Rhodovastum atsumiense: one gene and its partner. The protein of the gene in region 2 interacts with the protein of the main gene of each other region in a pairwise test. Links are inferred from orthologs where the notes say so. Each region holds a gene or a part of one and is shown on either strand. Other genes may lie near its edges. The genes, in order: pheT and secD.

Region 1 (3,413 bases), 4.2 Mb from region 2 along the record:
CCTGCGCAGCTTCTTCGGCATTTCCGATCTGCCGGTCCGCTTCCGCTCCTCCTATTTCCCGTTCACCGAGCCCTCGATGGAGGTGGACATCGGCTGGAACCGCAAGACCGGCGAACTCGGCGGCGGCGGCGACTGGCTGGAAATCCTGGGCAGCGGCATGGTGCATCCGAAGGTGCTGGCCAATTGCGGCATCGACCCGCGCGAGTGGCAGGGCTTTGCCTTCGGCATGGGGATCGAGCGCGTGACCATGCTCAAGCACGGCATCCCCGACCTGCGCACCTTCTACGAGAGCGACATCCGCTGGCTGCGCCATTACGGCTTCAATCCGTTGGTCCCCGCCATGCTGCACGAGGGCGTGTGACACCATGAAGTTCACCCTGTCCTGGCTGAAGACGCATCTCGACACCGATGCGCCGCTGCAGACCATCACCGACACGCTGACCCGCATCGGCCTGGAGCTGGAAGGCGTGGAGGATCGCGGCGCCGCGCTCGCGCCGTTCCGCATCGCCCATGTGGTGGAGGCGCTGCCGCACCCGAATGCCGACCGGCTGCGCGCCTGCAAGGTGGATGCGGGCGATGGCAAGCTGATCTCTGTGGTGTGCGGCGCGCCGAATGCGCGCACCGGCATGAAGGCGGTGTTCGCTGCCGCCGGCAGCTATATCCCGGGCACCGGCATCACCCTGAAGGTGGGCGAGATCCGCGGCGTGCAGAGCGCCGGCATGCTGCTCTCGGCCCGGGAGATGGGGCTGGGCGACGACCATTCCGGCATCGTGGACCTGCCCGAGGACGCGCCGGTGGGCGTGCCCTATGCAACATGGGCCGGGCTGGATGATCCGGTGATCGACATCGCCGTCACCCCCAACCGCGGCGACGCGCTGGCGGTACGTGGCGTGGCACGCGATCTGGCGGCGGCGGGCCTGGGCACGCTGAAGCCCTTCGCGCCGGCCCCTGTGCCTGCCGTGTTCCCGAGCCCGCTGCGCTGGGCCATCGAGATGCCGCAGGCCTGTCCGTGGGTGCTCGGCCGCACCATCCGCGGCCTGCGCAACGGGCCGAGCCCGCAATGGCTGCAGGATCGCCTGGTCTCGATCGGGCTGCGGCCGATCAACGCCCTGGTCGATGTCACCAACTTCTTCACCATCGATCTCGGCCGTCCGCTGCACGTCTTCGACGCCGACAAGGTCAGCGGCGGCGTGCTGACCTTCCGTCCCGGAGCGGGGGAGACCTTCCGGGCGCTGAACGGCAAGGACTACACCGTCGGTCCCGAGGACTGCGCCATCGCCGATGCGGCGGGCGTGCAATCCCTGGCTGGCGTGATCGGCGGCGAGGCGACCGGTTGCGACGAAGGCACCACGACCGTCTTCGTGGAGGCCGCCTATTTCGACCCGGTGCGCATCGCCCTGACCGGACGTCGCCATGGCATCAGCTCGGATGCGCGGGCCCGCTTCGAGCGCGGCATCGATCCCGCGCTGATGCCCGACGCCATCGAGGCGGCGACCCGCCTGATCCAGGAACTCTGCGGCGGCGAGGCGAGCGAGGTCGTGGCCGCGGGTGCAATGCCGGAGTGGCAGCGCACCGCCACGCTGCGCTTCCGCCGGCTGGAGGAATTCGGCGGCCTCGCCGTGCCGCCCGACGAGGCGGTGACGGCGCTGGAGCATCTGGGCTTCGCGGTGACTGCGCGCGATGCGGCGCAGGTGACGGTGCAGGTGCCGTCCTGGCGCAACGACGTCGCCGCCCGCACCTCGCTCGATCCCTGGCCCGAGTTGCCGCCCGAGCGTGCGGCCGCCGCGGCGGCGGGGCGCGATGCGGTGGAAGCCGAGTGCGACCTGATTGAGGAAGTGCTGCGGCTGCGTGGCCTGGATGCCGTGCCGCCGGTCAGCTTGCCGGGCGCCGCGCCGGTGCCGGGCCAGACCCTGACCCCGCGCCAGGGCCGTTCGGCGCTGGCGCGGCGGACGCTGGGGGCGCGCGGGCTCGCGGAATGCGTGACCTTCAGCTTCATGGCGCGCGAGCAGGCGGCGCTGTTCGGGCCGGCGCCCGAGCCGTTGCGCCTGGTCAACCCGATCGCGAGCGATCTCGATCAGATGCGCCCGACGCCGGTGGCGACGCTGGTGCTGGCGGCGCAGCGCAATGCCGCGCGTGGCTGGCCGGACCTTGGCCTGTTCGAGGTCGGCCCCGGCTATGAAAGCCCGGCCCCTGAGGGCCAGCGCTGGATCGCCGGCGGGGTGCGCACCGGGGCCACGCCACGCAACTGGATCGCGCCTGCGCGCACGGTGGACGCGATGGACGCCAAGGGCGACGTCTGGGCGGTGCTGCAGGCCCTGGGGGTGCCGATGGAGGCCTTGACGGTCACCGCCGACGCCCCTGGCTTCTACCATCCCGGCCGTTCCGGCGTGGTGCGGCAGGGGCCGAAGACGGTGCTGGCGACCTTCGGCGAACTGCATCCGCGCATGCTGGCGGCCCTGGATCTGGCCGGCCCGGCGGTTGCGTTCGAAGTGTTCCTGGATGCGGTCCAGGATCCGAAGCGCCGCAAGAAGGCCGCCCCGGATATCCCGCCCTTCCACCCGGTTCGCCGCGACTTCGCCTTCCTGGTGGGCACGGATGTGTCGGCCGAGGCGGTGCTGCGCGCCGCCCGCGGGGCCGAGCGGACCTTGATCACGGGCGTCTCCCTGTTCGACGTTTACGAAGGCGAGAAGCTGGAGCAGGGCCGCAAATCCCTGGCGATCGAGGTGGTGTTCCAGCCGCGCGAGCGCACCCTGACCGACGCCGAGATCGAGGCCGCCTGCCAGAAAGTGGTCGCCGCGGTCACCAAGGCGACCGGCGCCGTTCTGCGCGGCTGACAGGAGCGGCGGAAATGCCTATGTCCCTGCCATGACCGACACTCCGCTCGAGCGTATCCGCAACTTTTCGATCATCGCCCATATCGACCATGGGAAGTCCACGCTCGCCGATCGCCTGATCCAGGCGACCGGCGCGCTGTCGGCGCGCGAGATGACCGAGCAGGTGCTCGACAACATGGACATCGAGCGCGAGCGCGGCATCACCATCAAGGCGCAGACCGTCCGCCTGAGCTACCGGGCGAAGGACGGGGAGCTCTATGAGCTCAACCTGATGGACACGCCCGGCCACGTGGACTTCGCCTATGAGGTGAGCCGCAGCCTCGCCGCCTGCGAGGGGTCGCTGCTGGTGGTGGACGCCTCCCAGGGCGTGGAGGCGCAGACGCTCGCCAATGTCTACCAGGCGATCGACGCCAACCACGAGATCGTGCCGATCCTCAACAAGATCGACCTGCCCGCCGCCGAGCCCGACCGGGTGAAGCAGCAGATCGAGGACGTGATCGGGCTCGATGCCTCCGACGCGGTGATGATCAGCGCCAAGACCGGGCTGAACATCGAGGGCGTGTTGGAGGCCCTGGTGAC
Region 2 (3,199 bases):
CAGCGGCAGTGTTGCCAGGAAGACCGTCATGGAGGTGCCGATGGTGCGGTTCAGCGTCTCGTTGATCGACAGGTCGATCAGGTCACGCAGCGGCATGGCCTTGTACTTCCGCAGGTTTTCACGCATGCGGTCGTAGACCACCACCTTGTCGTTGGTGGAGTAGCCGAGGATGGTGAGCAGCGCGCCGACCATCACCAGGTCGAATTCGAAGCGGGTCAGCGCCAGGAAGCCGATCGCCTTGGTCAGGTCGAGAATCAGCGTGACCACGGCGCCGACGGCGAACTCCCATTCGAAGCGGAACCAGATATAGACCAGGATCATCAGCAGGCTGATGAACAGCGCCAGCATGCCGGCCTGGAACAGTTCGGCCGAGACCGAGGCGCCGACCGCGTCGGTGCGAACCACGCGGGTGCCGGGCTGGGCCGCTTCCAGGGCGGCGCGGACGCGGCTGACCATTTGCTGGGTGGCGGCCTCGGTGGGCTGGGCGTCGAGGCGGATCGCCACGGAATCGGCGTCGCCGAAGCGCTGCACGCCGGCCTGGCGCACGTCCTGGGCAGCCATGGCCTCGCGCAGCTTGCCGAAATCCGCAGGACCCGGGGTGCGCGCTTCCATGACGATGCCGCCGGCGAAATCGATGCCGAGATGCAGGCCGGGGTGGAAGAACAGGATCACCGAGGCGATGGAGAGCACCGCCGAGGTGATCACCCCGATATAGCGCCCGCGCATGAAATGGATGCGGGTGTTGTCGGGAACGATGCGGAGCAGGGGGCGGAAGAACATCGGGGCTTGCTCCTTCAGACCGGCAGCGCCTGCGGCCGGTTGGCCGCGTACCAACGCACCATGAACAGGCGGGCCAGCATGGTGGCGGTGAACATCGTGGTCACGATGCCCACGGTGATCGTGACCGCGAAGCCGCGCACCGGCCCCGCGCCGAAGAAGAACAGCATCAGGTGCGAGAGGAAGGTGGTGGCGTTGCTGTCGACGATGGTGGCGAAGGCGCGCCGGAAGCCGGTTTCCATGGCGTTCAGCGGCGTGCGGCCGTTATGCACTTCCTCGCGGATGCGCTCGTTGATCAGGATGTTGGCGTCCACCGCCATGCCGAGGGTCAGCAGGATGCCGGCCATGCCGGGCAGGGTCAGCGTCGCCTCGAACAGGCTGAGGATGGCCATCAGCAGCACCAGGTTCGCCAACATGGCGAGGTTCGCGAACCAGCCGAACAGGCCGTAGAAGATCCCCATGTAGGCGATCACCAGCACGAAGCCGACGGCGAGCGCGATCGCGCCGGCGCGGATCGCATCGGCGCCGAGCTCGGGCCCGACGCTGCGTTCCTCCACCACCGTCAGCGGCGCCGGCAGCGCGCCCGCGCGCAGCAGCACCGAGAGGTCGGTGGCCGAGCGCACGTCGAACCGGCCGCTGATCTGGCCACGCCCGCCGGTGATCGGCTCGCGGATGACCGGGGCGCTGATCACCTTGTCGTCGAGCACGATGGCGAAGGGGTGGCCGACATTGGCGCGGGAGATGTCGGCGAAGCGGCGGGTGCCGACCGAGTCGAAGGTGAAGTTCACCACCCATTCGCCGGTCTGCGAGTTCTGGCCGGCGCGGGCATCGGTCAGGTTGGCGCCGTCCACCTCGATGCGGCGGCGCACCGCGATCTTCTGGCCACGGCCGTTCTCGAGCGGCAGGAAATCGACGCCGGGCGGCGGCACCGCGGCCCCGAGATTGGCGTTCTCGTCGGTCAGGCGGAAGGTCATGCGGGCGGTCTTGCCCAGCAATTCCTTGATCCGGTTGGGATCCTCGACGCCGGGCAATTGCACGATGATGCGGTTCTCGCCCTGGCGGCTGATCAGCGGATCGACCACGCCGGTCTGGTCGATGCGGCGGCGCACGATCTCGATCGATTGCTGCACCGCGGCGGTGGCGCGCTCGCGCAGGGCCACCGGCGAGAGCGTCAGCGCGAGGCTGCCATCGGCCTGGGTGGTGAGCTCCAGGTCCGGGCGGCTGCCCAGGCTCTGCGAGGCGGTGGTGATCAGCTCGCGCAGCGCCGCCTGGGCGGCGTCCTGCTTGCCGGCCTCGTCGATGCGGGCGACGATCCGGTTCTCCTGCGGCTGCGCCGAGACCAGGAAGCGGACGATGCCGGCCCGCCGCAGCGACTGCCGTGCCGAATCGGCCAGGCTGTCCAGCCGCTCGCGGATCACCGCGTTCATGTCGACTTCCAGCAGCAGGTAGCTGCCGCCGCGCAGGTCGAGCCCGAGGTGGATGGTGCGCCAGGGCACCCAGTCGGCCGGCCGGGGCAGCAGGTTGGGCAGGCAGAGCAGCGCCCCGAGCAGGCACACCCCGAGCACCAACGCGGTCTTGAGGCGGCTGAAATACATCATGGCGGCGCGACCTGCTCCCATTCGTGGTTCCTGGCTCGCGGGCAGATAGCGGCAAACCGGGGCGGGAGCAAACCATGCGCGATCATGGTGTGCGGGGCGGGGCCTCCGCGACCAGCGCCGCCAGCCGGGTCTGCAGCGCCGGACGGTCGGGCAGGGTGATGCCGAAGCGCTCCTCCAGCGCCGCCATGATCGCCTCCGCCGAACCCAGGGTGTGATGTTCGCTCGGCGCGTCCGGGTGATGGATCGACAGCCGCGTGTTGGCGAGCGTGAGCCGCCCCGTTCCGGTTGGTCGCGCCACCATCAGCCCGGTGACGAAGTGCGAGGCCGGATGAGTCGACAGGAAATAGCTGCTGACTTCGTAATCCACCCGCAGGTGCGGCGTGAGGTCGAAGCGGTAGAGCGGCTTCCATATCCCTGCCACCAGGCCTTCCATCCGCAGGTCATCGCCGGCCGGGACGATCCGGAAGGGGCCGTGCGGCGTCGGCTGCTCGCGGCCCGGCGCGAGGCGCAGCGGCGCGGTCATGGTCAGGCCGCCGAAGCCGACATCGGCGATCCACGGGCCGTCCGCCAACTCGACCCGCAGCAGCATGTGGCTGCGCGGCCCGACTGTGCCCTCCGGCCGGTTCCACAGTACCCGGGCGGCGAGTCCGGTGACCCGGAAGCCCAGGATCGCCAGCACCTGGCCGAACAGCAGGTTGTGTTCGTAGCAGTAGCCGCCGCGGCCATCGCGGACCAGTTTCCGCTGCAGCGAATCCGGGTCGAGTCGCACCGGGCGGCCGAGCAGGGGGTCGAGGTTCTCGAACGGGATGGCGCAGGGATGCAGC

Evidence for each region.
Region 1: the proteins of secD (region 2) and pheT interact in binary tests that used the Escherichia coli proteins (3 or more experiments, as listed by UniProt). The link is inferred for Rhodovastum atsumiense from one-to-one orthologs.

Annotation. Positions count from the first base shown.
Region 1 is NZ_OW485601.1:1,439,341-1,442,753, reverse strand. Bases 1-3,099 are described here. They hold pheT (phenylalanine--tRNA ligase subunit beta), read left to right. Parts: upstream 1-365; coding sequence 366-2,834; downstream 2,835-3,099. Other genes in these bases: lepA (translation elongation factor 4), read left to right, coding at 2,866-3,099; pheS (phenylalanine--tRNA ligase subunit alpha), read left to right, coding at 1-361. In the rest of the region: more of lepA, read left to right, coding at 3,100-3,413.
Region 2 is NZ_OW485601.1:5,663,079-5,666,277, forward strand. What follows is about bases 86-2,970. They hold secD (protein translocase subunit SecD), read right to left. Parts: upstream 2,376-2,970; coding sequence 795-2,375; downstream 86-794. Other genes in these bases: secF (protein translocase subunit SecF), read right to left, coding at 86-780; NBY65_RS25540 (arylamine N-acetyltransferase family protein), read right to left, coding at 2,458-2,970. Also shown: more of secF, read right to left, coding at 1-85; more of NBY65_RS25540, read right to left, coding at 2,971-3,199. UniProt on the Escherichia coli protein: Part of the Sec protein translocase complex. Interacts with the SecYEG preprotein conducting channel. SecDF uses the proton motive force (PMF) to complete protein translocation after the ATP-dependent function of SecA.